4 regions of the Priestia sp. J2 genome follow, and region 1 is predicted to be linked to each of the others. Evidence: predicted binding sites of a transcription regulator. Region 1 holds the regulator's gene; each other region holds the start of a gene.

What was found. The regulator Rex, encoded in region 1, represses fermentation and respiration genes when NADH is low (regulators of the CRP and FNR family bind a similar motif). The targets are predictions, from matches to a motif close to TTGTGAAATATTTCACAA.
Region 2: LJY09_RS02660 (L-lactate dehydrogenase) is a predicted target of Rex. The motif match lies at 6,896-6,913, and genes of this name have one in related genera.
Region 3: LJY09_RS09000 (ubiquinol oxidase subunit II) is a predicted target of Rex. The motif match lies at 1,935-1,952, and genes of this name have one in related genera.
Region 4: nirB (nitrite reductase large subunit NirB) is a predicted target of Rex. The motif match lies at 5,713-5,730, and genes of this name have one in related genera.

The regions. Positions count from the first base shown of each region.
Region 1 covers NZ_CP086208.1:215,327-223,320, forward strand. Annotated here, with positions in the region: rRNA gene LJY09_RS01250 (23S ribosomal RNA) at 1-26, shown strand, start outside; rRNA gene rrf (5S ribosomal RNA) at 95-210, shown strand; tRNA gene LJY09_RS01260 (tRNA-Met) at 235-311, shown strand; tRNA gene LJY09_RS01265 (tRNA-Asp) at 316-391, shown strand; gene tsaE (tRNA (adenosine(37)-N6)-threonylcarbamoyltransferase complex ATPase subunit type 1 TsaE) at 612-1,082, shown strand; gene tsaB (tRNA (adenosine(37)-N6)-threonylcarbamoyltransferase complex dimerization subunit type 1 TsaB) at 1,079-1,777, shown strand; gene rimI (ribosomal protein S18-alanine N-acetyltransferase) at 1,791-2,240, shown strand; gene tsaD (tRNA (adenosine(37)-N6)-threonylcarbamoyltransferase complex transferase subunit TsaD) at 2,237-3,253, shown strand; gene abc-f (ribosomal protection-like ABC-F family protein) at 3,509-5,443, opposite strand; gene LJY09_RS01295 (redox-sensing transcriptional repressor Rex) at 5,903-6,541, shown strand; gene tatA (twin-arginine translocase TatA/TatE family subunit) at 6,595-6,780, shown strand; gene tatC (twin-arginine translocase subunit TatC) at 6,796-7,551, shown strand; gene LJY09_RS01310 (YdiK family protein) at 7,577-7,804, opposite strand; gene LJY09_RS01315 (CPBP family intramembrane glutamic endopeptidase) at 7,801-7,994, opposite strand, start outside.
Region 2 covers NZ_CP086208.1:493,213-501,206, forward strand. Annotated here, with positions in the region: gene LJY09_RS02630 (SET domain-containing protein) at 1-322, shown strand, start outside; gene LJY09_RS02635 (AI-2E family transporter) at 358-1,500, opposite strand; gene LJY09_RS02640 (hypothetical protein) at 1,628-1,897, shown strand; gene LJY09_RS02645 (IseA DL-endopeptidase inhibitor family protein) at 2,238-2,768, opposite strand; gene LJY09_RS02650 (zinc-binding dehydrogenase) at 3,182-4,174, shown strand; gene LJY09_RS02655 (lactate permease LctP family transporter) at 4,272-5,852, opposite strand; gene LJY09_RS02660 (L-lactate dehydrogenase) at 5,915-6,871, opposite strand; gene LJY09_RS02665 (cation diffusion facilitator family transporter) at 7,204-7,994, shown strand, end outside.
Region 3 covers NZ_CP086208.1:1,768,344-1,776,337, reverse strand. Annotated here, with positions in the region: gene LJY09_RS09005 (cbb3-type cytochrome c oxidase subunit I) at 1-806, opposite strand, end outside; gene LJY09_RS09000 (ubiquinol oxidase subunit II) at 808-1,746, opposite strand; gene LJY09_RS08995 (chitobiase/beta-hexosaminidase C-terminal domain-containing protein) at 2,134-3,240, opposite strand; gene LJY09_RS08990 (AtuA-related protein) at 3,269-3,580, opposite strand; gene LJY09_RS08985 (acyclic terpene utilization AtuA family protein) at 3,561-4,895, opposite strand; gene LJY09_RS08980 (CitMHS family transporter) at 4,906-6,201, opposite strand; gene LJY09_RS08975 (sigma-54 interaction domain-containing protein) at 6,516-7,925, opposite strand.
Region 4 covers NZ_CP086208.1:1,104,781-1,112,774, forward strand. Annotated here, with positions in the region: gene garR (2-hydroxy-3-oxopropionate reductase) at 1-30, shown strand, start outside; gene LJY09_RS05650 (four-carbon acid sugar kinase family protein) at 27-1,466, shown strand; gene LJY09_RS05655 (GntT/GntP/DsdX family permease) at 1,573-2,931, shown strand; gene LJY09_RS05660 (competence protein ComK) at 3,071-3,550, shown strand; gene LJY09_RS05665 (sigma-70 family RNA polymerase sigma factor) at 3,657-4,148, opposite strand; gene LJY09_RS05670 (SGNH/GDSL hydrolase family protein) at 4,600-5,346, shown strand; gene nirB (nitrite reductase large subunit NirB) at 5,956-7,994, shown strand, end outside.

The sequences.
Region 1 (7,994 bases):
TACTAATCGATCGAGGACTTAACCAAACTTTAAAAGCGTAAGCTTTACTCAGCAAACTGTTACCTAGTTTTGAGAGAATAATCTCATATAAATGTCTAGTGATAATGGCAAAGAGGTCACACCCGTTCCCATACCGAACACGGAAGTTAAGCTCTTTAGCGCCGATGGTAGTTGGGACTTTGTCCCTGTGAGAGTAGGACATCGCTAGGCATTTTTATTTTGCTTTTTTATCATCGCGGGGTGGAGCAGTTCGGTAGCTCGTCGGGCTCATAACCCGAAGGTCGCAGGTTCAAATCCTGTCCCCGCAACCAACATGGTCCCGTGGTGTAGCGGTTAACATGCCTGCCTGTCACGCAGGAGATCGCGGGTTCGATTCCCGTCGGGACCGCCATGTTTTAGAAACGAAACAATGTGTTTCGTCTTTTTTATTGTTTGAACCATTTTTATATAAAACTTTACCGTCCTTAGGAGCAATCCTAAGGAATTTTTTATATACAAAGAAATTTCTTTGTAGAATTGCGATGTTAAAGATTGTTGGATTTCTTACTGGATATGTATAGTCCACAACGTTTACAATATATATATACAGATTGAAATGAGGTTCTGAATGAATGACAGAGATTAATGAATTTACGTTTATGTCTACGTCTCCTGATGAAACTAATCAGCTGGCTGCTCGTCTAGCAACTTTATTAGAAGCTGGTGACGTGCTGCTGCTTGAAGGTGATTTGGGAGCTGGAAAGACAACATTCACAAAAAGTTTAGCTAAAGGCTTAGGAATTGAACGCAATGTGAATAGCCCGACATTTACTATCATTAAAGAATACAAAAGCGGTCGCCTTCCTCTTTACCATATGGATGTGTACCGTCTAGGGGATGAATTTGAAGACCTAGGGTTCGATGAGTATTTTGAAGGAGATGGCGTGACGGTCGTGGAGTGGGCTCACCTGATTGAAGAGCAGCTTCCTAATGAATATATTCAAATCAATATTTACCATGAAAACGAAACGACTCGTAAAATCCTTGTAAAAGCGATAGGCAGTCGGTACGTTGAAATATGTAAGGAGCTTTTTAAAAGATGAAAATGTTAGCCATTGATACATCCAATTTTGTCATGGGTGTTGCTGTCGTTGAAGAAAACAAAGTAATTGGAGAAATTATTACGAATCTAAAAAAGAATCACTCTGTTCGTGTGATGAACGCTGTGGAATCTTTGTTAAAAGATTGTGATATTGCGCCAAGCGAGCTAGACCGTATTGTAGTGGCACACGGTCCCGGGTCCTATACCGGTGTACGCATTGGTGTTACCATTGCCAAGACACTTGCTTGGACTTTAAATATTCCTTTAATAGGTGTATCTAGCCTTGAGGCACTAGCAGCAAACGGTCGTTATTTTGATGGATATATTGCTCCGTTATTTGATGCGCGCCGTCAGCAGCTTTATACAGGACTATATGAATGGAATAACGAACGAGGTCTTGTAGAAGTTGAAAGTGATCGACTTGTTATTAATAAGGACTGGGCGGAACATTTAAAGTCATACAACAAACCTATTTTATTCATAGGCAATGATCTTTCCATGCATGAAGAGGCGTTAAAAGAAGTGTTGAGTGAACAAGCTGTATTTGCCCATGTTCAGCAGTTTAACCCAAGACCAAGTGAATTGGCTTTCTTAGGAATGAAGAAAGAGCCGCAGTCTGTGCATACTTTTGTTCCGAACTACATTCGTTTAGCTGAAGCAGAAGCCAACTGGCTTGCTTCACAGCAAAAAGGATAAAAGAAGGTATAACATGAAACTAACAATTAAGTTTCGTTTAATGGAAGTTAAAGATATTGATCAAGTAGTGAAAATCGAAGAGAAGTCTTTTACGACACCTTGGAGTGCAGAAGCATTTCAAAATGAGTTAACCAATAATCAATTTTCAACTTACATTGTGATGGAAGAAGGAGAAAATATTATTGGTTATTGTGGAACGTGGATTGTTATTGACGAAGCACATGTAACCAACATTGCGCTATTGCCAGACTACCGAGGCAAGGGACTCGGTGAATTGCTGCTCCGCAACGTGATGGACGTTCTTCGAAAACTAGGTGCTACGTCAATGACATTAGAAGTTAGGGTATCTAATCATATTGCACAATCATTGTATCAAAAGCTAGGTTTTAAACCTGGAGGTATTCGTAAGAATTATTATTCTGATAACAATGAGGATGCATTAGTTATGTGGGTGAATTTATGAATGAAAATCAATTAATTTTAGCATTAGAAACAAGCTGTGATGAGACAGCAGCAGCTGTGATTCGAAACGGTCATGAAATTGTAGCCAATGTGGTGGCCTCTCAAATAGAAAGCCATAAACGATTTGGCGGTGTCGTACCGGAAATTGCATCTCGTCATCATGTAGAACAAATTACAGTAGTAGTTGAAGAAACTTTAAATCAAGCGAACTTGACGTTTGCAGATATAGATGCAATAGCTGTAACGGAAGGACCAGGGCTTGTGGGAGCACTTCTTATTGGCGTAAATGCAGCCAAAGCGCTAGCATTTGCACATCAAAAGCCATTAATTGGTGTTCATCATATTGCAGGACATATTTATGCAAATCAGCTAATCAAAAAACTAGAATTCCCGCTCTTATCGCTAGTTGTATCTGGCGGGCATACGGAGCTTGTATACATGGAAAGTCACGGTCATTTTAAAGTGATCGGTGAAACAAGAGATGATGCAGCAGGAGAAGCCTACGATAAAGTAGCCCGCACGTTAAACCTTCCATATCCAGGCGGACCTCATATTGACCGCCTTGCACATGAAGGAGAGCCATTAATTGATTTGCCGCGTGCTTGGCTAGAAGAAGGATCCTATGATTTTAGTTTCAGTGGATTAAAATCAGCAGTTATTAACACTGTCCACAATGCGAAGCAAAAAGGTGAAGAGATTCTTCCACAAACACTTGCTGCTAGCTTTCAAGCGAGTGTCATTGATGTGTTAGTAACTAAAACGATTAAAGCTGCAAAGGAATATAACGTTAAGCAAGTTTTATTAGCAGGAGGAGTTGCTGCTAATAAAGGGCTTAGAGCAGCGCTAGAAGAGGCATTTGAACCCCTATCAAATATTGAGCTTATTATCCCGCCGCTATCTCTATGTACGGATAATGCCGCAATGATTGGAGCAGCAGCAAGCGTACGATTTGCTCAAGGAAAACGTTCAGATATGTCATTAAATGCAAACCCCGGTTTGGACTTGGAAGAGTAAGTGACGAATGAGATTTATTTCTCATTCGTCTTTTTTTGTGGATAAAAATGATTTATCAACAATATTCAATAAATTTAGAATTGACTGTGGATAATTATGTGGAAAAGTCCGTGCACTCAGTACACGGACCTGTTATCAACAAGTTTTAATTATGAAAATCAGACAGATATCCACTATTTATTCACAGAGTGGATAAAGCTTGCTCTTAAGCGCATGAACAAGTAAATAGGATGAATAGATACGCAAAAATATAGGCTACTCTTCTAGAAGCAGCTGTAATTCTTCCCACTCTTCCATTAATGTGGATAACTGTGAAGAAATTTTTTCATTTTCACTGTTTAATCTTGATACTTCTTCGTGATTTTGATAAATTTCAGGGTCACAAAGAAGTTCTTCATTCGCCGCTTGGGCGGCTTCTAATTTGTTTACTTCAGTTTCAATTTCTTCAATGCGGCGCGTTCGCTGTCTCATCAATTTCTTTTGTTCTTTATCTTGTTTATAGGACTGTTTATCTACTTTTACCGTACGTTCTTCGTTTGCTTTTATATTTTCTAATTCTTTGATTTCCTCTATTTCTGCTTTCTTTTCTACATAATAGTCATAATCTCCAAGAAATTCTTCTACTCCTTCAGGAGATAGCTCTGCTATTTTATTGGCAATACGATTAATAAAATAACGGTCATGTGAAACAAATAATAGAGTCCCTGGGTAATCAATTAACGCATTCTCGAGTACTTGTTTGCTATCTAAATCAAGATGGTTAGTAGGTTCATCCAGAATTAAGAAGTTAGCTTTTTGAAGCATAAGCTTCGCAAGAGCCAAACGTGCTTTTTCACCACCGCTGAGCGTGGAAACGATTTTCAGTACATCATCACCTGAAAACAGAAAATTTCCAAGTGCTGTACGGATTTCTTTTTCAGGTTTGGCTGGGTAGTCATCCCAAAGTTCATTTAAAACGGTTTTATTAGACGTTAAATTGGCTTGCTCTTGGTCGTAATAACCAACCATTACATTTGAGCCAAAGGAAATGATTCCAGTCTTGAAGCTGAGTTTATCCACAATACCTTTTAATAAAGTTGATTTCCCCACGCCATTAGGACCAACCAACGCAAGGCTTTCCCCTTTTTTAATGCGAAGGTTTGCCTCTTGGACGACATAGTTGTGTTCATCATATCCGATAGACACATCTTCCAGATTTAAGACTTCATTTCCGCTTTGACGTTCAATTTCAAACGAAAAACTAGCTGATTTTTCGCCTTCGTTAGGTCGATTTATTAACTCCATTCGATCGAGCTGTTTACGTCTGCTTTGCGCACGTTTTGTAGTCGATGCGCGGGCGATGTTTCGCTGAATAAAATCATTCAGCTTTGCGACTTCATCTTGCTGCTTTTCGTACTGACGCAACTCTTTTTCATATCGCTCTGCTTTTTGTACAAGGTATTTAGAGTAGTTGCCCGTGTACTTCACCGTTGTTTTTTGTGCGACTTCATACACTTGATTTACGACTTTATCAAGGAAGTAACGATCATGTGAAACGATTAAAATAGCTCCTTCATACCCTTGCAGAAACTGTTCCAGCCATGCTAAAGTTTCAATATCTAAGTGGTTGGTAGGCTCATCCAGAATAAGCAAATCAGGCTTTGTTAAAAGCAGTTTTGCAAGAGCCAGGCGCGTTTTTTGTCCACCGCTTAAGGAGGAAATAGGGGTGCTGTAGTCAAAGTTTGAAAAACGGAAACCGTGAAGAATAGATCGTGTATCGGCTTCATACTGATAGCCGCCTAAATCTTTAAACGTTACTTGAAGCTGATCATACTCTTTGGTTAGTTTTTCGTATTGAACTGAATCATTAAAAATGTCTGGATCACCCATCTTCGTTTCAAGCGTACGTAATTCTTTTTCCATCTTCTTTAATGGAGCAAAGACAGTCATCATTTCTTCCCATATGGAGAGTGTTGACTCAAGAACTGTATCTTGTCCCATATAATCAATGGAAACACCCTTAGGTTTAATAATTTCTCCGCTGTCATAGGAAAGCTGCTCAGCAATAATTTTTAATAAAGTTGATTTACCAGCACCGTTTCGTCCCACTAGGGCAATGCGGTCTTTTGATTGTACTTCTAACTTTATATTCGATAAAATGGGTTCTGCCCCATAGTATTTTGTAATACCGTTCAATTGTAGAATAATCATTTTTTCACCTCTAGTAGTATATCCATAGTGTATTTTAACATATTTTCAACTACAAGTTCTTCCTACAAGCGTTTGTAATTTGTAGAGGGACAAGGACAAATGATGAAGCGAATGTTTTGATTCATGAAATAAAATGATTTTACCTGCACATTTTATACAGGATACTATGTTAAAATAAGAGATAAGTGCATCTCTGAACTTATCTATGATGGATGTAAAAAAATCCGTCATGACTAACAAACCGATCCTTTGAAGGGCTAATTGCTTCGTTCTACATACCGACTTTAAGGAGTGCTGAATAGACAAAATCCGTCGAGGTGTGAAGCGGAGTATATATAAAACAAGAGAAAAGAGAGAGAATTGGAAGCGCTACCTCAAAGCGGTTGATGCTTTGTGAAAGGTAATGCAATATGACTTGAAAATGTTAGTAATGACATACATGAACTGAGGGGGTACAACGTGAACACTGAACAATTAAAAATACCACAAGCAACGGCTAAACGATTGCCGCTTTATTATCGTTTTTTGAAAAATTTGCATGCTTCTGGTAAACAGCGTGTGTCGTCAGCGGAGTTAAGTGAGGCAGTGAAAGTGGATTCTGCTACTATTCGTCGGGACTTTTCTTACTTTGGTGCATTAGGAAAAAAGGGATACGGCTACAATGTGAATTATTTACTTACATTTTTCCGTAAAACGTTAGACCAAGATGAAGTAACGAAAGTAGCACTGATTGGCGTAGGGAATCTAGGAACGGCCTTTTTAAATTATAATTTTATTAAAAATAATAACACCAAAATTGAGTGCGCTTTTGATGTGATAGAAGATAAAGTAGGTACGAAAGTAGGCGACGTGCCGGTTTATCATCTTGACCAATTGGAAGATTATATGAGTGATGACATCTCAGTAGCGATTTTAACCGTTCCTGCCACTGTTGCTCAGCAAATTACTGATCGTTTAGTGAGTTGCGGAATTAAAGGAATTTTAAACTTTACTCCTGCACGCTTGAACGTACCGGATGAGATTCGACTCCATCATATTGATCTTGCTGTAGAATTACAGTCGCTTGTCTACTTTTTGAAAAATTATCCTGTTGAATAAGGCGGACTGTGTTACGATTTCCTTAAGTCTAAATTAATAAGGAGAGTGGGAATATGGGGATTGGAGCAGGCAGTTGGATTATTATTGCGATTGTAGCACTGCTTATTTTTGGACCGAAACGGTTACCGGAGCTAGGAAGATCAGTGGGCCAAACGCTTAGAGAGTTTAAGCATGCCGCTAGCGGTGCATCAGAAGATCGTGAAAAAGATAAACAGCGTCAAGTAGATGACAAAGAGTAAAAGGGTGATCATAGTATGACCGAACAAGAAATGTCAATATATGATCATATAGGAGAGCTGCGAAAACGCATTTTAATTGTTTTATTTTTCTTTGTGATTGCCACAATTGGCGGCTTTTTTATAGCGGATAAGGTCATTGTCTATTTACAGCATGCTGATGAGGCAAAAAATTTAACGATGAATGCATTTAGGCTAACAGATCCAGTTAAGATTTATATGCAATTTGCTGTTATTATCGGCTGTGTACTTGCAGCTCCTGTTGCACTGTATCAACTCTGGGCATTTATTAGTCCTGGTTTATATGAAAAAGAGCGGAAGGTAACGCTTGGATATATTCCTGTTTCCATTTTTCTCTTTATCGGCGGTGTCTCTTTTTCTTATTTTGTGTTGTTTCCATTTGTCGTCGATTTTATGACGCGCGTTTCTGATGAGCTGAATGTAAACCAAGTGATTGGCATTAATGAATACTTTTCTTTTTTAATGCAGCTCACACTGCCTTTTGGCCTGTTGTTTCAGCTTCCTGTCGTCGTAATGTTTTTGACGAGATTAGGAATTATAACGCCTATGTTTTTATCTCAAATTCGAAAATATGCCTATTTCGTACTGCTAGTTATTGCCGCACTTATTACACCACCGGAATTGCTCTCGCACATGATGGTGACAGTGCCGCTCTTAATTTTGTATGAAATCAGTATCATTATTTCCCGCATTTCGTATCGCAAAGTGTTAAAGGCAAGAGCAGAGCAAGAAAGAGAAGATGTTAGTATGTAAAAAAACCACTGAAACAGTGGTTTTTTTATTTAGATGAATCATCTTGATTTTTATATTGCTGCTGCAATTTTTTAATTTTGTAGTGCAAGATAAAGATGCGAACCGCAAACCTGAAATCGAATGCGGCTACGAGTGCAAATAAGATTGTGGGGAAATTCCAAACGGTTTCCTGAGCATTTTGAATTGCCAAGTAGGTGAATAAAATCCCCATAATAATATAAATAAACCCTCGTGTTAAAGGGATATTCTTCATAAAAACATGCCTCCAAAAATAAACTGCATTTGTTCTGCTTGTTTTTGCATTTCTATAATTTTATCTGCAAAAATAGTTTGAGATAAAATAACGATTGTATTCATCAAAACATGAGCAATAATAGGTACAACAATTAGTCTCGTCCTTGCATAAAGGAATGCAAATACAAATCCCATAGCTGTATACACAA
Region 2 (7,994 bases), 280 kb from region 1:
AAAAGGAACGCTTATTCACGAAGCTCCTGTTATCGCTTATCCTAATAAAGAGCATGATTTTATTGAGAAAACAACACTAGCGGATTATGCTTTTGAATATGGAGTGAATCATACGGCTATTCTTTTGGGATACGGTATGCTGTTTAATCACTCGTATACACCCAATGCTACGTATGAAATTAATTTTGACAATCATACCTTTGATTTTTATGCATATACGGATATCCAAGCAGGAGAAGAAATTCTCATCAACTATAATGGAGATGAAGATGATCAAGAGCTCCTTTGGTTTGATCGTGAAGATGAAGAAGAACAAAAGTAAAAAGTTAAGCCCATCGAAAATCGATGGGCTTTTTATTATGCTTTTTTATCTGGATACATAGTAGAGTTCAAACGGATGAATTGGTAAATATGCGTAATAATAACTTTTAAAACGGCATATCCAGGAACGGCTAAAATAATACCGATGATTCCGAATAAGTTTCCGGCGGTTAGAATGACAAAAATGACCGTAATCGGGTGAATATCCAGGCTTCTTCCCATAATTTGCGGAGAGATTACTTTGCCTTCAAGTAATTGAACAACTGCCCAGACAATGGCCAGTTTTACAAGCATGAAAGGAGACGTAATAAACGCAATAATAATGGCTGGAATAATGGCGATAATAGGACCAAGGTAAGGGACAACATTGGTTACCATGGCGATAATCGCTAGAAGTAATGCATAATCTAACCCAATAATCAGATAGCCAATGAAAAGCAGTACACCTATACAAATCGCAACAAAAATTTGCCCGCGAATATATGCGCTTAATGCGTGGTTCATGTCGGCTAAAATGAATTTAGCTTCAGAACGAGAGCGGTTTGGAAGCAGTTTTACAATGTAATTAGGTAAGTTTTTCCCATCTTTTAATAAGTAGAAAAGAATAAAGGGTAAAACGGCAACCGATAATATAATTTCTGTAATGGTGCCGACAAAGTTCACAATACCGCTTGAAAATCCAGAAACATATTTACTCAAGTGTTTTGATGCATCTTTTGAAATCTTATCTAGGTCCGTGTTAGCCGACTGAAGACCTTGTTCGACATATCGGTTATTCGAAAGGTTCGTCACCGCATGCTGAACGTCATGCGTCAGCTCTGGGATATTATCAATAAGACGGTCAACTTGATTTTTTAGAGGCGGAATAACCGATGAAATAATAATGGCTAATGCGCCGATAATCACTATGTATAAAACAAGAATGGAAATAATTCGTTTTACACCTTTTCGTTCTAAAAAGTCAACAAGCGGATTAAATAAATAAAAGCAAATTCCTGCTAAGATAATCGGCAGTGCGATTGTTTTAATAAAAATAGAGATAGGAATTAAAATAAATCCGATTTTTGATAACGAAAAAATAGTCATGCTGAGAATAAAAATAATAATTGTATATACAACAAATTTATTATTTAAGATTTTTTCTCGGAAAAAAGTTCCTTTCTGAGGTCTAGGTTCCAAGCTGTTCAACTCCTTTAAAAAGTAAATGTATAGTTATCATACCCTGATTTAGACTAATTTAAGAGGGTTTTTTACAAAGAAGTGTGCATACTAGTAGAAAATCTTCTAGAAAGAAGGGGTGAAATCATTGAAAGAAGACAAACAGCCCTCGTATCGTGATTTCTCTACAGTAGAAAAAAGCCACGAGTATATAACCGCTGAAGAATTTCCAGACGGTCCCTTCGGCTCTCCGGTTAATCAAAAACTGGGGAAATCTACTTCATGGGAAGAAGGGCAGCGAACGTATAGCGCATTTAATTATGAAAACAAAAACCTTCATGAAAAAGCTCAAAGGTTATTCCCAGGGGCGCACCCTGTACATGATAACCCAAAGGAACATGAACAAAATCCAAGCTAATGTTTTTATTTTTAATGGGAAATGAAGAGCGCTTCTTTCTTGCTTGCATTGATATATGTATAGAATAATGTCTGCCAACTGCGATATCAAAAAGTCTTTGATATGTTTAGTATATGTCGATTTATCTTTTTGTTAAATCATGTTGACAACAAGCAATTTAGCCTGTAATATAAAACGTAACTTATCAATGTTTCTACAGGATTCGACAAAATTTGATTTACTTAAACTTGTGATCTCAACTTCTATTTACAGCTATTAGAGCGCTGTAAGTAGAAGTTTTATTTATGTTATCGATCAAAAAGAAAAAAGCAGGTCTGCTCAAGCAGGCCTGCTTTTTTTATTATTGAACAGCGTCAAATTTATTTACTTTCCACTGAGAATTAGATTTATAGAATGTGACAGTTCGTTTTACACTGCCGCCATCTACAGTTGGAACTGTGAATTCATAAGAGCGAACTGTTGCTGTTTGATACACAAGCTTTGTTTTTGCTTTTGACCACTCTAACATGCTGAATCCGTCGCCGATTGGATGTGCAAGTTTGCCGTTATATGTGATATAGCCGTAATTTGTTAATCCTTTTTCTACTGCACTATTTGTAAATGTCTCAGATAAGTAGCTTGATAGCTCAGCTTTTGTATCAAATTCAGGGCAAAGGTACACGTACTCAGTTCCTTTATATTCAAATGTACGTTCTGTACATGGTTTGTTTTTATAACCGTGCAGAGCACTCCAGAAATGATTGCTGGCACTAGCTGCAATTTTGACAGCATTTGCATCCGTTAGTGTTGAAGATGTTGTTTGTGCTGTAACTCCAGTGCTTAGTGTAAAGAAAATAGCGATTGATGATAAAACTAGTCCAATTTTTTTCATTTCTAACTCACTCCTAATTAATTAACCTTATTTATGTAACGATTATGTGTTTTATATTTCTTTTGTTACATTTATATTACAATAAATCTGTAATAAAAGAAAGTGTTTTGTCTTTTTTTCTTAAATTTTTTTAGATTTTTACTAGTTTCTGAAGTAGATATAGTAAATAAATTGCGGATAAATGTTGATTTATCAGGATTTTTAAACCGATTTTTCTATTTTATATTCGTTTTGTTACAAATAATCTTTTTTGTAACAAAACTGTAATAAAAGAAGCTGAATACTTTTAGGATACAGAAAAATAAAGATAAAACGGTGAAAAAGCGATTTTAAAAGTTTTTTTCCTTTTTTTGGGCATATTTCTTTTGCGGTTTTGAGCTTTTTAGTAGAGTAGATTAAGAGGAGGCGAAATCATGAAAGTCATTATACATAGTGAGAAAAGCGGTATAGCAGGCATGAATTACAGAGATCTTCAGGAGATGCCCCCTGAAAGAGGAGAAGTAAAAGTAAGGTTAAAAACAGCAGGTTTAAACCGGAGAGATTTATTTGTTATGAATAATCGAGGCAAAGGAGATAAGCCGTTTATTCCCGGTTCAGACGGTGCAGGTATTATAGAAGAAGTGGGAGAAGGCGTAAAAGGTTTAAAAATTGGAATAGAAGTGATCATTAATCCAAGTCTGGAGTGGGATCGTATAGAGGACATTCCGTTTACGCCTAAAATTTTAGGTGGTCCATCGAATGGAACGTTTGCAGAGTATGTAATCATAAAAGCGGATAATGTTGTGCAAAAGCCGCCTTATCTATCTTGGAAACAAGCGGGAGTTCTTTCATTATCAGCTTTAACTGCGTATAGAGCTCTCTTTACAAAAGGGCAGTTAAAAAAAGGAGAACATCTACTTATTCCTGGTATAGGGAGCGGAGTCGCGACTTATGGCTTGTTATTCGCAAAAGCTATCGGAGCTGACGTAACGGTTACTTCTAGAAGTGATGAAAAAAGAAAGCAAGCCCTAGAGTACGGAGCTGATTATGCATTAGACAGTGGAAGTAACCTAAAAGAAGAAATCAACGATAGAAAAGTAGATATCATACTTGATAGTGTGGGGGCAGCTTTATTTCCGACGTATTTTGAAATACTAAAGCCAAATGGAAGAATTGTTAATTTTGGTGCGAGTTCTGGAAATGAAGTTGAATTGCCTCTAAGAACTATTTTTTATCCTCAATTCAATATACTTGGCACATCTATGGGAAGTCAGGAAGAATTTGTGGACATGATGGATTTTATAGAGAAACATCAAATTAAACCAATCGTCGATAGATTCTATCCGCTGTCAGAGGCAGCTGCAGCTTGCGAACGATTAGATAAAGGAAAACAATTTGGCAATATAGGTTTACTTATTTCAGAATAAAAAAATCCCCGGCGCTAACTGGGGACTTTTTTATATAATCAAACGTTTGTTTAAATGAAAGAAACAAGGTAATAACAGGATTTTTAGCAGTTTTTTATCATAACCACCAAGCCAATAAAAAGGTAACAAATCCTCCTAGTATCAAAAATCCCATGCTGTATTTGAGCGTGTATTTAAACAGTTCACCCTCTTTTCCGGCTAAACCTACTGCTCCAGCAGCGACAGCAATTGATTGAGGAGAAAGCATTTTAGCCATCACGCCGCCGGCAGTATTAGCCGCTACGAGAATAATTGGCAAGACATTAATTTGCTGAGCAGTAGTTAGCTGCAAGTTGCCGAACAGCGCATTATTCGATACGACAGACCCCGTTAGAAATACGCCAATCCAGCCAAGAAATGGAGATAAAAATGGAAAATAAGCAGCTGATGTAGCGAGTGCCAATCCAAGTGTAGAGGACTGTCCTGAATAATTTGAAATAAAAGCAAAAGCAATGACCATCATAATCGTCATAATAGGTCTTGATAGTTCTTTTACGGTTTCCAAAAGAGTGGTCCATGCCACTTTTGCCGATACGTTAAGCAAGAAAACTGAAAGGATACAAGCGATAAGAATTGCCGTACCTGTTGCTGCAAATAAGTCTATTTTTAAGACAGCAGCGTAAGGCGTAGGATCTTTTACTAAAGGCGCTGCTTTAATTACGTGATTGTGTAAAAATGGGACGTTAATAAGCAGGTTCAGATGTTCAAGCGCCGTTTTGACAAAAGAAATGCTCCAAGCCGTAACGAGTATCGTTAATAGAATAAAAGGAGACCAAGCCTTTAAAATTTGTTTTGGTGACAGGCTGAAGCTTTTAGCTGCTGCCGAGCTTGTTCTTTTAATATAAAAAGCAAGAGCAAGCAAACTCACAATAGAAGATGTGATATTTGGAAGTTCAGGGCCGATGTATGTAACAGTTAAATACTGCGTCAGTGCATAGGAAATGGCTGTGATGCTCGTTGCTTTCCATACGTCTTTTAATCCTTTTATCCCATCCATAATAAAGACAAGTAAAAAAGGGATAAGAAAAGAAATAATCGGAAGCTGCGTGCCAAGAAAATGAGCAATTTCTTTTGGATCAATGCCAGATACTTGTCCTGCGACAATGACAGGAATCCCCATGGCGCCAAAAGCTCCTGAAGCTGTATTAGCAATTAAGCATAGCGCCGCTGCTTTTAACGGTTTGAATCCAAGTCCAACTAGAAGCGCTGCTGTAATGGCAATTGGAGCTCCAAATCCTGCTGCTCCTTCTAAAAAAGCATTAAAGGAAAAAGCAACAAGCAGCATTTGCAAGCGGGGGTCATCGGTTATTGAAATAATAGATTGCCTAATGGTAGTAAACTGTCCGCTTTTGACAGTTAGCTTGTATAAGAACACCGCGCCGATAATAATATAGCTGATGGGCCAAAGTGCATACAAAAACCCATAGCCTGTGGCTCCTAAGACCATTGAGGCAGGCATATCATAAAAATAAATAGCAATAATCATAGAAAGAAGTACCGTAATACCAGCAGCAATGTGTCCTTTTAATTTCAAAAGAGTTAAAGCAATAAAGAAAAAGATGATGGGGATGAGTGCAATTAGTGCAGAAAGCCAAATATTATTTAACGGATTATATACTTGAGTCCACGTCATATTCATACACCTCTACTACATATTTAAAACAAGGGAGCGGGGGAGTCCCCCGCAAAAATCTTTTGATGTTACACAAAAGCTCTGTCGCGAGTTTGCTTAAGAATGCTAGCAGAGTGCTCGAGCTGCTGCTGTTCGTGAGGAGTTAAATTCAATTCAATAATTTGGCGCACGCCGTTTTTATTAATGATAGCCGGCACGCCGATATACACATCAGAAATACCGTATTGTCCTTCTAATAAAGCAGATACCGTTAAAATAGAATTTTCATCATCTAAAATAGCCTTGGTGATGCGTACAAGTCCCATCGCAATTCCGTAATAAGTCGCTCCTTTTCGATTAATAATATGGTAAGCCGCATCGCGTGTTTGTTCAAATAGATGCTGCATATCCGGCTCTTTTTCAATAGCAGCAGTATTGATAAAATGTTCGAGCTTCACACCGCCAATTTGCGCGTGGCTCCAAACAGGAAATTCCGTATCTCCATGTTCCCCCATAATATAAGCGTGGACGTTGCGAGAATCTACTTCGAAATAGTCGCTTAACAAGTAGCGGAAGCGAGCTGTGTCAAGAATCGTTCCTGAACCAATTACTCGTTCGTTTGGTAATCCTGATACTTTTTGTGTAACGTGTGCGAGAATATCAACTGGATTTGTTGCCACTAAAATGATGCCGTCAAATCCGCTGTTCATAATATCTTTTACAATGCATTCAAAAATTTTAACGTTTTTTTCAACTAGATCTAAGCGCGTTTCCCCTGGAGCTTGATTAGCGCCCGCTGTAATAACTACTAAATCAGCATCAGCGCAGTCTTTATAATCTCCAGCCCAGATTTTCATCGGTGTGGCAAATGGCATTCCATGATTGATATCGCGTGCTTCGCCTTCTGCTTTTTCTTTGTTCATATCGATTAACACTAATTCATTGGCAATACCTTGATTGACCATTGAAAAAGCGTAGCTTGAGCCAACAAAACCAGTTCCGATAACGGCAACTTTTCGTGTCTTTGGTGTAAATTGTGTTTTCATTTGTATCATCCTTTGAATTTTATTTTGTGATGTTTTTCACAATGTTAGTGTAACAAGAATAAATACCCTCGGCTGTGATAAAAATCACACCCTTAAAAAAATAGTAAACAATTTTACAGGGCGATTTAAAAAAGGGTTCTTCTACATGAAGTGCCACATTTAGAAAGATCTTAAACGTTTAAAGTGTTGAGTAAAGGCAACTTGTTTTGCAGAAAGCTAAAGAGTTTAACATTCTCTATTTGTATGTTAACAGCCAATAATGTTTCTATAGACCCACACGAAATCCATTTGTTACACTAAGTTTGCTTATTTTGAATAAAGGAGTGGAAGGGATGGAGAACTACTATGAGCAAGCCCAAAAAGGCGCTTGGGTTAGTATCTTATCATATATCTTTTTATCAGCATGTAAACTTATTATTGCGGGTGTCACCGCTTCCTCTGCTTTAAAAGCCGACGGTCTTAATAATGTTACAGATATTATTGCATCAATTGCCGTCTTAGTCGGCTTAAAAATCTCTAAAAAACCTCGCGATAATGATCATCCCTATGGACATTCCAGAGCGGAACATATCTCTTCACTTATTGCTTCTTTTATCATGATGGTCATCGGACTAGAAGTATTGGTCGACGCGGGTCAGTCATTATTTATGGACAAATCTGAAGCGCCTAATTTACTGGCTGCTTGGGTAGGTCTTGGAGCGGCTGCTGTTATGGGTGGTGTCTACCGGTATAATATTAAGCTTGCTAAAAAACTTGATAGCCAGTCTTTATATGCGGTTGCTAAAGATAATTTGTCTGATGCACTTGTGAGTATAGGGGCTGTTGTGGGAATTTTCGGCTCACAATTCGGCCTGCCCTGGCTGGACGTGGTAGCTGCTTTTGCTGTGGGAATTATTATTTGTAAAACAGCCATCGAGATTTTTAAAGAAGCGGCTCACTCCTTAACGGACGGATTTGATGAAGAAAAGTTAGGGCACTACAAAGAAAGCATTGGGCTTGTAGAAGGTGTAAAAGAAGTAGAAGATGTGAAAGCGCGCAAGCTTGGTAATCAAGTCGTGATTGATGTAACTGTTAAAGTAGATCCCCATTTAAATGTTATTAAAAGCCATGAAATTGCTGATCA
Region 3 (7,994 bases), 1.6 Mb from region 1:
CCGCCGGTCATAGTAAATAAGTGTCCGTCAAAGAAGCGGTCGATAAACAATAAAGCAAGCGTTACGGTTAATACAGGAAACGCGAAAATGATAATAATACAGCTTGCTAGAACAGACCACGTGAATAGCGGCATGTGCATAAGTTTCATGCCAGGTGCACGCATTTTTAAAATGGTCATAATGAAATTAATTCCAGAAGCCAAGCTGCCAATACCTGATATTTGAATGCCCCAAATATAAAAATCTTGACCTGGTCCAGGACTGAACTGCATGCCAGAAAGCGGTGGATAACTCAACCATCCTGCATTTGGCGAGCCTCCGATTACAAACGACAAATTGAAAAGCATGGCGCCAAAGAAAAATAGCCAAAAGCTTACCGCGTTTAAAAAAGGATAGGCGACATCTCTTGCTCCAATTTGAAGCGGTACAACAATGTTAAAGAACGCAAACATAAGCGGCATTGCCATAAATAGAATCATAATGGTTCCATGCGTAGTGAAAATTTCGTTGTAATGATTAGAATCTAGAAAATGCCACTGAGGGAATGCTAGTTGCATACGCATTAATAATGCATCTACTCCGCCTCGAAACAGCATTAACAATGAAGAAAGCATATACATGATTCCAATTTTTTTATGATCCACCGTTGTGAGCCACTCACGCCATAGCCACTTCCAATTTTTAAGATACGTAAGAACAAAAATAATACCGGCTAGTGTTAACAAAATGGCGACATCGGCTCCATAAATCATCGGTTCTCCAGTCACAAAAAAATGAGATGAAAAATCTTTTAATTTGTCTAACAACTTAGTTTCCTCCTTCCTGGTGCTCATGCTGTGTATGTGCTTGTTCTTCAGAAGCCACATTCATAGTCTTCATGTCCTCATTTTTCATATGGTGATGCTGACTATAATATTGACCACCGTTTTTAATAACAATTTCTTGAAACAAACCTTTAGGAATGGTAGAGTACGATTTTTCCAAGGAAAGACCTTGTTTGGCAAGATTGTTATAATCAGCTTTTGTTAAAGCTGGTGATGTTTCTTTCACTTGCTTTACCCACTGATTAAATTCTTTTGTCGATGTAGATTTAACTTTAAAGTTCATATGAGCGAACCCTTCACCCGTAAAATTAGCACCCGAACCAAAATATTCTCCCTTGTGATCAGTTTGCAGCCAAAGCCCCATTGCCATTCCCGGCATTGTATATAATTGTCCTCCCAACTCCGGTACCCAAAAAGAATTCATAGGTGCATCTGACGTTAGCACGAATTGAACGGGCACATTCTTTGGAATGTTGACATAGTTCACTGTCGCAATATCTTGATCCGGATATTGAAATAACCATTTCCAGTCAAGGGATGTTACTTCAATTGTTAGCGGCTTTACATCTTTTTGCGGCGGATCTACTAAGTCATACGTCGTCTTGGCCGTAGCGAAACCTAAAATACCAATAATAATAATAGGGATGCCCCACCAAATAAATTCAAGACGCTTACTATCGTCCCAGTCTGGCCGATACGGAGCCTTGTTTCCAGGCTTATCACGGTAGCGTAAAACGATATACACAAGCAGCCCTAAAACAGGAATAACAACGATTGTGCATAAAATTATGGAAAAAATAATTAAATGGTATTCTTTTTGAGCCACCGCCCCCTGTGGATTTAAAATCAAATAACGACTATCACAGCCTGCTAAAAAAATTGTAATGAATACGGAGAGAACGATTAACTTGCCAATATGCATTGATTTTTGCTTTATCACCTAAGCTCAGGCTCCCTTCCTCTAAATCTCTGTACATAATAATGATATATAAACGTTCATATTAGAGATGCATCTCAACGGATCAAAGAGCTAATAACCTCCTAACATATTGAAATTTGTCATGACATATTGCTTACTCCTAAAAAATTATCATGTTGTATGTTTAAAAGGTGTGATATTTATCACACTTGAAGCGATTTTTATCTATTTTAAATGGCTTTACCATAATTTCGTCACATATTTGGTTAAATGTGGTGTGAAATGCCTTGCTCCTGGCGGGTAGATTCTTATAAAAGCAAAAAGCTCTTCCAGTTATTATTAACTGGAAGAGTTTTTTAGGAGTAATGAAGTATTGAGCTTTAACACTTACTAATTTGCTTGTTTGACCTGCTGAAACATCCAATCAATCATTTTCTGATTCCGATACGTTGGAACCCATGAAGCATGGTCATACTTTAATTCTTTAGGATATTCCGTATATAGCGGATGCCCCCCAGCTTTTTTTATAGCCTCTATGATATTCCTTGAATAGGTAACAGGAATGATAGAATCGTCTTCAGCATGAAATCCCCATATCGGTTTGTGTGTAAGAAGATGTGCTTTAGCTGGATCGGCTCCTCCCGCTATTGGAACCATAGCAGCAAACAAATCAGGGTGTTCTATATTTAAGTTAAATGTGCCAAATCCTCCTTGAGATAATCCTGTAGAATAAAGGCGATTACTATCTATATTGTAGGATTTTCTTACACTTTGTAGAATTTCATAGGCCGTTTTTAAATCTTCTGATGTTTCGAATACTTTTGCTAAATTGACTTCATTGTTATTATCTCTTGTAACAGTGAAGCCCCCGCTTGGTACATTACGAGCTTGGGGAGCTAAAATAAAAGCGGGGTGCTTTCGTTGATTTTCTGGTGAAGCCCAAATGATCGCTCCGTCGTTGCCAAGAAGCTGTTTTTTATTATCATTTCCTCGTTCACCACCTCCATGTAAAAATAGCACCAGGGGATATGATTTTTTAGAATCATAGTCTTTAGGTACATAAAGTCGGTAAGGCATTGCCTTATAAGTGAATGATAAAAATTGAGTAGCTATAGATTCTCTGCTTTCAAATGAATAAGTAAATATAGCTATACCACTATGATTCTTTTGATGTTTATTTTTCGCGTTTCCTCTTATGGAAATTGCTTTAAGCACCGTATCGTTATTAATAATAAGTGGGTTCGTATACGGATTGCTTTGACTGGTCGGAGTGCTCCCATCAAGTGTATAGTAAGTCTTCGCACCTGGTGTGTTTGTCTTTAATTCAACCTTCTGCTCTAGATAATATTCGCCTGATAAAACTGAAGAAGTTGGTTTTTTTACGTTTCTATAATCATTTTCTCCTTTTGCCGCGACGATATTTAAAGGGAAAAAAGCTAGAATAAGAACTCCTACAGTAATAAAACTTATAACTTTTTGTATTGATATATTATTCATTGATAATGTACCTCCTTTATATGGTTTTTTAAATGTCTACTTCCATTTCTAGAAGGGCATAGCTTAAGCTTTTCCCGTGCGTATCCACTCCTAAAGAAGTAGTTACTCCACCAAGTAATGCGCGGTGACATACAAATTGAAAAGCTGATATATTAGGAACCTCGTAGCGAACAACGTCTCCTTCTACAATATTTTTTAAGTGTTTTTTCACTTCCAAAGCAGTCACTTTTTCACGTAATAAGAAATAATCTTTTTCGTTATATGGAATTAGTGATAACATAAGCGTGTTTCCCTTATCTCCAGCTCGACTGTGAGCAAGTTCATATAATTTCTTTTTCATTTGTTAAGCTCTCCTTTAATGTAAGATAAGTTTTTATTTTGTTTCGTGGAATCAACGTCGACACAATACCTACTACCTCATTAACATACTTTCTTGCTCCGCCTCCGCCCGCTGGTCCGTTCGTATAAAGAGCTTCTACCTCTTCTCCAATTTTGGCTGCTTCCTTTGAAGTAAGACATCTCCCTGCTACTCTCAGTCTGATTTCATAAGGAGCTGATTCTTGAAAAGAAACTCTATGAACGGAGGAAAGACCGATATAATCAATTCTTAAGTCGACTACTTTATCTTTTAAACGACTATATAAAATTTCACCGGCTAGCTTAGCTCTTTCTAGAGCATTGGAACCAGCGTAGGAAATTTCTCCTTCTCCAATAACACCTGCTTCGTAACCTACGCTGACTTTTAACGTTTTAGGTCTTGGTATACCTGTTCCACCAGATACATGAATTTGATTCAATTTAATTTCATGCAAATGAACCGAAGTAAAGTCAGCAATAACATCTGGTGTTATATATTGATGAGGGTCAGTTACTTCGTAAAGCAGCTGTTCTTTTACAGTAGCTAAATTAATGACTCCTCCTGTGTCTTCTACTTTAGTAATAATTGCTGTCCCATCTTCTTTAATATCAGCAAATGGAAATCCTAATTCAGCAAGCTGTGGGACTTCTTTTTTTCCAGGATCAGCAAAATAACCACCAGCTATCTGTCCCCCACACTCCAATAAGTGTCCAATTACTGTTCCTTGAGCAATTTTATCTACATCGTCTAAAGACCATCCAAAATGGTGTACCATTGGAGCAACAAATAAAGACGGATCTGCTACTCTACCAGTAATAATAACTTGAGCATCTGTCTCTAGAGCTGGCAATATTGTTTCCACACCAAGGTAAGCGTTTGCAGATATAACGTTACCAAAATGAGATATCGGTTCATTTGTTTCTAGAGTCAATCCATTCCTATCTATCAACTTTAGTACATCATCTCCCGTTACGGCTGCTACCTTTATCTCAATGTTTAGTCGGTTAGCTATTTCAACAACTTTTTCAGCAGCATCTATTGGATTGGCTGCTCCCATATTGGTAATAATTCGCACCTTATTTTCCTTAATAATAGGTAAAAGAGGCTCTAGTCTTTTTTCTAACAAAGGATCATAACCCATTAAAGGGTTTTGACTTTTTCTTTTTTGGGCAAGTGCGATTGTTCTTTCGGCTAAACATTCCAATACTAAATAATCTAAATTTCCTTTTTCAGCTAGTATAACCGCCGGTTCTAATCGATCTCCTGAGAAACCCGCGCCTGATCCAATTCTTATCATTTTTATCACCTCAAATAGTAATTGCTCCTGTTATTAATGCCACAATCGTCATAACAATGGTCGTTCCAAAGGCCCACTTAAAGATAAAACGCTGATGATCGCCTAAATTCACTCCGGCTAACCCTACAAGGATAAAGGTCGATGCGGTTAAAGGACTTAATGGAAATCCAGTTGTCATTTGTCCTAGAATAGCTGCTCTGCCAATCTCAATTGGATTGATGCCAAAGTTAGAAGCCGTCTGGCTAATAATTGGTAAGACCCCAAAATAGTAGGCATCCGGTGTAAACACTAAGCTAAGAGGCATACTTGTAATTGCTACTAGTACAGGTAAGTAAGAAGCTAGTGATTCAGGGATAATACTAACCATTGCAGAAGCCATTCCATCTATCATCTTTGTTCCTGTCAAAATACCCGTGAAAATGCCTGCAGCGAAAATCATCGTAGAAACAATTAAAACGTTATTTGCATGGCTTAGTAAGCGTTTTTGCTGCTCTTCTGGATTTGGATAATTGACTAAAAGAGCAATTGCAAACGCGACAATAAATAAAATCGGTAAAGGCAGCCATACTTTAATTAACGCGATAAGAAGCAAAATTGTTAAAGCAAGATTAAACCAAAAAAGCTGGGGCTTTTTCATTTCTAGAGCAGCTGCATGTTCTGTAAACCCTTGTATATGTTCTTCTAGTTCAATGACTCCTAGTCTCTGCCGCTCCTTTTTCCCAATCCAAAAAGCAGATGCTAACACCCACACAATCCCAGCAATCATCGCGGGGATAACAGGGTTAAATAATTGAGAAGAATCTGCATTAAATGTAGTCATGGCTCTAGCAGTAGGCCCCCCCCAAGGAGCTAAGTTCATAACTCCTGCTCCTAAAGCAACCACTCCTGATAAAATAAGAGGATTCATCTTTAATCTTTTATAAAGAGGTAGCAGCGCTGTAATGGTAATCATAAAAGTAGATGCACCGTCACCGTCTAATGATACAAGCATCGTAACAATAGCTGTACCTACGACTACTTTTAATGGATCTCCTTTAACTAGACGAAGCATTTTAGAAATCATAGGATTAAATAAACCCGTATCAATCATTAAACCAAAGTACAAAACTGCAAAAACAATCATAATGCCTGTAGGTGCTACTTTTATAATGCCTTCTAACATCATGTCTCCCATTTCTAATCCAAATCCACCTATTAATGCAAAAACAGTTGGTACGAGAACTAACGCAATCAATACAGATAAACGATTGGTCATAATTAAAAATAGAAATAAACCAATAATTAAAAATCCTAATAATGCTAACATGTAATCCCCCCTGCCCTAAATTTGTAGATTGATGAATCTTGGATGTAAAAAACTTCTGTACTTTTTATTCTTGCAGGATTCATGCCAAGGATATGTAAAAACAGCAACAAACCTTTACAAAATCCTTTCAAAATGTGACAAAAAAATTTATTGCACAACAAAAAAGAAAGCGTTATCAATGAATCTGCTTTCTTTTTTTGTTCTTGTCAATTGAAATTCTAATATTTTAGAAATAATCACCGCTCAGTGAAGAGATACGTTTCTTAATACATAGTTTCCAGCATTTCTGAAAATCTAGAAATCTTTCTAACGACTTAGAAATGAATATGATATTTCTTCATTTTATTGTATAAAGTAGCTAAAGAAATACCTAAAACCTCTGCTGCTTTCCTTTTTCCCCCAATATTATTTGGGTATTTTCTTAATATTTCCTGAATAAATGCGCACTCTTTATCCTGTATAGCTTCCTGCAGTGTTTGATTAGGTTTATCTACCTTACCTAGAACGTCTGAAAAGCTTTGTTCATCTTTAATCATAAATTGTGGAAGGTGATGAAACATAATATCTGTACCTTCTGCCATACATGTGGCATAGTCAATCACATTTTTTAATTCTCTTACGTTGCCAGGCCAATGATAGGATTGAAGAAAGCCTAGTGTATATTCGTCAATTTTGTAAGATGCATTGGCGGTCGAGTATTTAATAAAAGAGGAGACGAGTTTACGTATATCTTCTTTCCTTTCTCTCAAAGGAGGTATCTCTAGTTGAATAACGTTAAGTCTATAAAATAAATCTTCTCGAAATTGTTTCTTATTCACAAGCTGCTGTAAGTTGCGGTGCGTAGCAGCAATAATTCTTACGTCAACTTCTCGTTCAGTAGCTTCTCCTACCCTTCTGATTTTCTTCTCTTGCAGAACTCTTAACAACTTAGCTTGAAGATCATATGACATATCTCCAATTTCATCTAGGAATATAGTTCCGTTGTTTGCTATTTCGAATAGTCCAGCCTTTCCGCCTTTTTTAGCATTTGTAAAAGCACCATCTCCATATCCAAAAAGTTCACTTTCTAACAGAGACGAAGGAATAGCCGCACAATTTACAGGTATAAAAGGACCATGCTGGCGCTCACTTTTATTATGTATAGCCTGTGAAAATAATTCTTTTCCCGTGCCGCTTTCTCCCGTCACAAGAATAGGAAATTGAGATTCTGCTACTTTTTCAGCTATATGAACGACGTGCCTTAACCCTTCTTCCCTACCAATTATTTGTTCAAATGTATATTTTGCTTCATAGATAGAATCCATTCGGTTTTCTAAATTCTTTAACTTTTCGGTTTGTCTTCTCAATTCCTTTGATAACTTGTCAACTTCATTAAGACTTTTACAAACCGATACGGCTCCTGCAACTTTACCTTCTATTATAATTGGAGCCATATCCACCATATATTCCCGATTTTTTTCTTTTCGATATACACCTACTCTGCATTGTTGGTCTTTTAGAGCATTTGTTAACTGAGCTCCTGGGCGATATTCTATTAGTGGCTTTCCAATAATATCACTTTTTACTCCTGTAATCTTTGTATACTCTGGGTTAATAAATCTGACAATACCTTCTCTGTCGATAACTAGAATACCATCATTTATCGAATTTATAACTGCATGCCACCAGTTAAAATTTTTAGAAGAGCAGTCGACCTCTATGTGCTCTTGGAATGTATTCTTCACAGTATTGTAAGCTCCTTTCTATAATAACTTGAGAGTAGATTCTTGCTTTATTTATAATTATCAACTAAT
Region 4 (7,994 bases), 890 kb from region 1:
GTTGAAGTGAAAAAGAAGGTGGAAGCATGATTAAACAAGATGAAAAACGTCTTGTAAGCGACGTGTTTAAAGACATTCCAGCGGTCGATGAGGCACTTGTACAAAAAATGCTCGACGAAGAGCTGCTGACGTTTAATCAAAAAATCATTGTCCTAGATGATGATCCAACGGGCGTTCAAACGGTTAACGGTATTTCCGTGTACACAGATTGGAGCAAAGACAGCATCAAGCGAGGGTTTTTAGAAGAAAACTCCATGTTTTTTATTCTAACAAATTCACGCGGATTTACCGCTTCTGAAACGGAAAAAGCACACGAAGACATTGCGGCTGTTATTACAGAGGTAGCGGCTGAAGTAGATAAAGAGTTTTTAATTATCAGCAGAGGTGATTCCACTCTTCGCGGCCACTATCCGTTAGAAACAGAAGTATTAAAGAAAAACGTTGAACAGCACTCCAATCAAGTGCTTGACGGCGAAGTGATTTTTCCTTTCTTTAAAGAAGGCGGACGATTCACAGTTGATAACATTCACTACGTGCAGGATGAAGACTACTTAGTGCCGGCAGGAGAAACGGAGTTTGCAAAAGACCGTACGTTTGGCTACAGTAAGTCTCATTTAGGCGAGTGGGTAGAAGAAAAGTCAGAAGGAAAATTTAAAGCAAGTCATACGACGTATATTTCCCTTGGGAGCATTCGTGCACTTGATTTAGTGACGATCACAAATCAGTTAATGGAAGTGAAAGACTTTAACAAAGTAGTTGTGAACGCAGTAGATTATGTGGACGTAAAGGTTGTGACGATTGCGCTTCTTCGTGCGATGAAGCTTGGAAAACATTTTATGTATCGAAGCGCTGCGGCTTTAACAAAAGTAATGGGCGGCGTGAGCGACAAAGACCTTTTAACAAAAGAAGAGCTCATTAAAGAGAAGTCGTCAAACGGCGGATTAATTATGGTTGGGTCACACGTCAAAAAAACAACGGAGCAGCTGGAAGAATTAAAGAAATGCAGCTTCATTGAATTTATTGAATTTGACTGTCATCTTGTCTTAGAACCTGAAAAGTTTGAAGAAGAAGTGAACCATATTATCAATGAAGCAGAGAAGCTTATTTCACAAGGTCAAACGGTGGCTGTGTATACAAGACGCGAGCGCTTAGATCTTGGTGAAGGAAAAAAAGAAGAAGAGCTGAAATTATCTGTAAAAATTTCAGATGCAGTGACAAGCATTGTTCGCCGCTTAAACGTTCGTCCAAACTTTATCGTTGCAAAAGGCGGCATTACATCAAGTGATATTGGTGTAAACGGATTGTCTGTAAAGCGTGCGACGGTAGCTGGACAAATCAAGCCGGGCATTCCGGTATGGGTAACGGGAGAGGAAAGCAAGTTTCCAGGCATTGCGTATATCATTTTCCCTGGGAATGTTGGAGCTAAAACAACGCTTCGTGAAACGGTTGAGTTACTAAGTGAATAGAAAGAAGTGAACGTACGAGGTGCGTTCACTTTAGAAAATATTTGAAAGCGTATACATTATTTGGATGTACGTACATGAAAAATGGTCACACTAAGGGGATGAACATATGAATTCAGTATTCGGATTAAGTCATGAAGCAAGTCTTTTGCTGTATGCGATTGTATCGATTGTCGGACTAATCTTTTTAATTGCTAAGTTTAAAACAAATCCGTTCGTAGCACTAATTGTCGCGGCTTTGTTTATGGGTCTTATTTCAGGAATGAAGCTGCCTGATATCGTAACGGCTTTCCAAGAAGGAGTAGCGAGCGTATTAGGATTTATCGCGATTGTTCTTGGTCTTGGAACGATGTTAGGTAAAATGATGGCAGAGTCAGGCGGAGCCGAGCGTATTGCCCGCACGTTAATTAAAGTATTCGGTGAAAAGAACGTACACTGGGCAATGATGGTTGTAGCCGTTATTTGCGGTATTCCGGTCTTTTTCCAAGTTGGAGTTGTGTTATTAATTCCGCTTGTGTTTGTAATTGCCAAGCATACGGGTACGTCACTTATTAAAATTGGTTTATCATTAATTGCCGGCTTAGCCGTTGTTCACAGTTTAGTACCTCCACATCCAGCAGCGATGCTAGCGGTAGATATCTTTAAAGCAGATTTAGGTAAAACGATTTTGTATTCATTAGTTGTGGCATTTCCAGCTGCAGCCGTGGCAGGTCCGATTTACGGATCGTTCATTTCACGCCGTGTTCACGTAGAGCCAACGGGTGAAATTATGGAGCAGTTCACAGAGTCAAAGCATAAAGATCTTCCTGGCTTCGGCATTACGTTATTCACGATTTTACTACCGGTACTATTAATGCTTTTAGCAACAATTACTGGGTTTGTTTATCCAGAAACAAGTACGATTCGCTACGTAACAAACTTTATCGGAAGTCCAATCGTCGCGCTGTTGATTTCGCTAGTGTTTGCTTTTTATTCGTTCGGCTTTGCAAGAGGGTACAACAAAGACGATTTATTAAAATTCACAAATGAATGTCTTGGACCCGTTGCTTCGATCATTTTAATCATCGGTGCAGGCGGCGGTTTTAATAAAATTTTAACAGCAAGCGGTGTAGGTGACGCGATCGCGGGATTTGCTCAAGATGCACATCTTTCTCCTATCGTGCTAGCGTTTGTAATTGCAGGGTTAATTCGTGCAGCAGTTGGTTCAGCAACAGTAGCAATGACAACAGCAGCAGGTATTGTCGCACCAATTGCAGCAACGATGCCAAACGTCAGCCCAGAGCTGCTAGTATTAGCAACAGGTGCAGGTTCTGTGATGCTATCGCACGTAAATGATTCTGGCTTCTGGTTAATCAAAGAATTTTTCAATATGTCAGTAGCTCAAACGTTAAAAACGTGGACAGTGATGGAAACGATTCTATCATTTGCGGCTTTTGCAATGGTTCTTATTTTAGACATTTTTATCTAAGAGAAAAAGCGCTGGCTTCAGCGCTTTTTCCTTTGATATAAAATATATTCAAAATATTTCAAATAATGAGAAAAAAAGACTAGATTTTTCCCGTTTCGATAGTATAGAATAGTTATAAAGTAGCAAAGGGGGTAGATGTATGACAAATGTTGAAAATTATCAAATTGGTTTGACAACAAAAGCATTAATTCCAGTGAATGATCCTATTCACCGCACAAAGGTGCTAGATGCATCAGGAGAATACATGCTAAGCAAGACGTGTAAGCAATTATTAGAAGAAGCGTGTATTCGAGAATTAAGTACGTTTAACGGCTCCATCGCCGCCGTTCGAAAAATGTTTCCGTACAAACAGCTTACGCCGCTTGTTATTAATCGTTCACAAGCCATCATTGCGTTTCCGACATCTTCGCCAAATGACTATGGCTGCGCCTGGATTTTTGCCTCTCATGTTCATACTTCACACACGCTTGCTACAGTTCATTCACCCTCGATGCTGATTCACTTCAAAGACGGCACGTTCATTCCAGTGAAACTCTCTTATTATAGTTTAGAAAAAAAGCTGGCCAGAGCAGCTGTTATTCGTAATTATTGTTTAGAAAGTCCGCTTTTTTTAGCGTAGTGCGTTCGATTTATCAAACGAACTTGTCCTACATATGAACAATCGGTTGCATGGGACTACACATATGAATGGAAGGAGGAAGCTTATCATAAGCTTCCTCCTTTTCTTACTCCTGAAGAAGCGAGGCCTTTAGCTTTTTGCGAGCTGCTTTTCCCCAGTTTTTAACGGCTCCTGTGGAGACTCCGTATTTATAGGCAATATCTTTATACGAGTAGCCTTCTAGCAGATGTTCGATTACATAGATTTTTTCTCTCCCCGTTAAGTGTTCGATATGCTGCTTGATAATTTCATTTTCTAGCGGAACGGGAAGAGCGGGATCTTCGTTCAGTGAAAGCAGGTTCTGCTCAGCAGGTGTTTCACGTTCTTCGTATAAAATGGTGCCTTTTAAATGAGAAAGGATCGTACCGCGAACGGTTGTGTAGGCATAAGCGGAAAAAGAGCCTTTGTTTTCATCAAATTTTTGATATGCTCTCCATAAACCAATTAACGCAATTTGATAATATTCGTCGTAGTCTTTGTAAATGTGAAACTTTCTAATCATCGATACAATTAATGGATGAAAAGATGAAGCAATTTGATCAAACGAGCTTTTTTGCATGTAGCATTCCTTTTTCAAAAACGCGTTTTTGCTGTATTCCGCCGGTATCTCTACTGTACAAGGGGAAGATCACATGTGCGAATGAGCGTACATTATGTTTTCTTTTTAAGAAACGTGACGTAATTTCCCCGGAAACTTCACGTTTCGCTAGGAAATATGCGAAGTATACGTGTATTTGTAGAGATTTTACGTACGAAAGGTCCCCCATTCCAATTTCTACTAATCTATAATTATTTCTATATCTATTATCGATGTAGCAACTCTACCATCACGGAAGAGCGGTGATGGTAGAGTTGCTAGACCTATCCGGATGAGACCCTCCCTTGCGGGCTAGTCTCATCCGGATAGGTGAACCTTTGAGGGTATATTCGCAGGAGCTACTAATTTTGCGTTCTTCTTTATGAAAGCAAGTTGCTGAGATTGTAAGAAGAATGTGTAAAGGGGAGATTGAATGAAGGCGATGGTTGGGGTAAATGTGGCGGCGGCTGTTTTGTGCGGGGCGGTGATGTATGCGGGGACGCAGCACTGGCAGGAGCAAACGGAAGCGCAGGCAAGTGAAGTAAAAACTGCTGTTGTACATAAAGAAAAACAGTTTTCCGATGTATCTGCTTATACAAAAAATCTTCCAGACTTTATCACAAAGCAAATCCAATCATCTATCGCAAATAAAAAACCTTTGACTCTTGTAATTGCCACATCTGCAAAGGAAGCAGGGTGGCCTCAGCAGTTAAAAAAAGAGCTAGCAGCTACATATGGAAGTGATGTATTTACGGTTAAAACCCTTTCATATGGTAACGGGACAACGGATGAGCTTTTATCCTCACATATTGCCGATCAAATTAATCAACTTCAGCCAAACATTATTCTGTTTGAAGCACCTCTTAAAAATGACTATCAGCACCTTACGTTAGATGAAACGCTTGAAAATACAGACAAGCTAATTCATCAGCTCAAAGACTTGAAAAAAACCCTTATGATTCAGCCGTCACAGCCGTATATTTCACAAACCGAGTCCTATGAAGAAGGGGTAGAAGCGATCAGGGGAGTCTCTGAAGCAAACTGGGTGTATTATATGAATCACTCGCTCATTTGGCCGTTTCATTTAGGAGAGTATATAAATAAAGACAGCGGTAATTTAACGAAAAAAGGAAATGAAGTGTGGGGAGAGTATCTAGTTAATTGGTTCATAGGAAAATAAAGAGGAACCCCCCTATTTCATGTGAAATAGGGGGGTTTTTTTATAATTTGATTAGGTTTTGTCTTTTCTTCGTTTTATAATAATAGCTTTTGTTATTTTTGCACCTATAAAGTTTAAATCCCCAAAATTCTAAAGGTGTCCAAATTTTTTTGCTGTTTACAAGAGGCATTCTTCTTCTCCATTCTGTTCTTTAAAAAGGTTTTATTATTTCATTATAAAGAATCTTAGAGTGATAGTAAACACTATAAAGAACGGTTTGTTTAAAAAATTCTTTATAAAGAATTTTCAAGATTTTTATTTTTGACTTATCACATTTAGGAGTGATTTTTATCATAGCTCAGGTTATTTATTCTTGTTACATTAACGTTGTGAAAAACATCACAAAATAAAATGCAAAGGATGATCCAAATTAAAACGTAATTAGACCACTTATTTTTTTTGCTAGCTGTTAAAGTAATGGAATCGCATACATATCGTAACTGTGTTAGATAACCTAACACATAAGTTGAACGATTCAGAAAATTCATATATCTTAAATATATCTTTAAAGATGCATAGGAAATATATCTTTGAAACAAGCAGGTATAGACGCCAGGGGAGGAATGGAAGATGCAAAAAAAGAAACTCGTATTGATTGGAAATGGAATGGCTGGAGTTCGAGCGATTGAAGAAGTATTGAAGGTTTCAAACGAAGCTTTTGAAATTACGATTTTCGGAAGCGAGCCGCATCCGAACTATAATCGTATTTTACTATCAAAAGTGCTGCAAGGAGATACAAATGTTGAAGACATTACGTTAAACGATTGGAACTGGTATCAAGAAAACAATATTACATTGTATACGGGCGAAACGGTTACTAGTATCGATTCAGTAAAAAAAGAAGTAGCGACAAACAGCGGCAGAGTAGAATCATATGATGAATTAATTTTAGCAACGGGCTCTCTTCCTTTTATTCTTCCGATTCCAGGATCAGATAAAAAAGGAGTTACGGCTTTTCGAGATATAAAAGACACGGATGAAATGGTGCAGGCATCTCAGCAGTATAAAAAAGCAGCGGTTATTGGAGGCGGACTGCTTGGATTAGAAGCAGCGCGCGGACTGTTAAATTTGGGGATGGACGTATCTGTGATTCATTTAGCTCCTTATTTAATGGAACGTCAGCTCGATCCAACCGCCGGCAAATTGCTTCAAAACGAATTAGAAAAACAAGGCATGAAGTTTTTGCTTGAAAAACAAACGGCGGAAATCGTCGGCGATGAACGAGTTGAAGGATTATCTTTCAAAGATGGGACGTTTTTAGACGCTGATTTAGTCGTAATGGCCGTTGGAATTAAGCCAAACGTTCAGCTTGCAAAAGAAGCGGGACTTAACGTAAACCGAGGAATTGTCGTGGATGATTATATGCAAACGGATATCCCAAGCATCTACGCGGTTGGAGAATGTGCAGAGCATAGAGGAATGGTATACGGGCTAGTAGCACCTCTGTATGAACAAGGAAAAGCATTAGCCAAAGCGATTTGCGGGGCAGAAAAAGTGCCTTATGAAGGGTCAGTTTTATCAACGCAGCTAAAAGTATCAGGTGTTGAAGTATTTTCAGCAGGAGACTTCACGGAAGATGAAGAGAAAAAAGCGATCAAAGTGTTCGATGAACAAGACGGCATTTATAAAAAGCTTGTTCTGCGAGGCAATCAAATCGTAGGAGCCGTTCTTTTTGGAGACAGCAGCGACGGAAATCGACTGTTTTCAATGATTCAAAAGCAAGAAGATGTATCCGATGTCGCAAAAGTGTCGATTTTACAGCCATCTGGCGGTAACGCGGGTGAAAGCTTAGTAGCAAGCATGAGAGCCGATGATATTATTTGCGGCTGTAACGGCGTAACAAAAGGGACGATTGTGGAAGCTATCCAAAAACAAGGATGCTCATCAGTTGATGAAATCAAAGCTTGTACAAGTGCCTCTCGCTCCTGCGGAGGATGTAAACCGCTTGTAGCGGAAGTGCTTCAGCATACTCTTGGCGCTGACTTTGACGCTACGGCTCAAAAAGAAGCGATTTGCGGCTGTACGACTCTTTCACGAGATGAAGTTGTCGAAGAAATCAAAGCAAAGGGACTTTCGCATACGCGTGAAGTTATGAATGTACTTGAATGGAACAATGAAGAAGGCTGTTCGAAATGCCGTCCGGCGCTGAACTATTATTTAGGTATGGTGAATCCAATCGGATACGTTGATGAACGCGAATCACGATTTGTGAATGAACGCATGCACGCCAATATTCAAAAAGACGGCACGTATTCTGTTGTTCCTCGCATGTACGGAGGCGTCACAAACGCAGAAGATTTACGAAAAATTGCAGATGTTGTTGATAAATATGAAATTCCGCTCGTAAAAGTGACGGGTGGTCAGCGTCTTGATTTGTTTGGTGTTAAAAAAGAAGATTTGCCTAGCGTATGGGAAGAGTTAGATATGCCTTCTGGCTACGCGTACGGTAAGTCGCTGCGAACGGTGAAAACATGCGTCGGCGAACAGTTTTGCCGTTTTGGCACGCAGGATTCAATGGGCGTTGGAATTGCGCTTGAGAAAAAATTTGAAGGACTATGGACGCCTCATAAAGTGAAAATGGCTGTATCTGCTTGTCCAAGAAGCTGTGC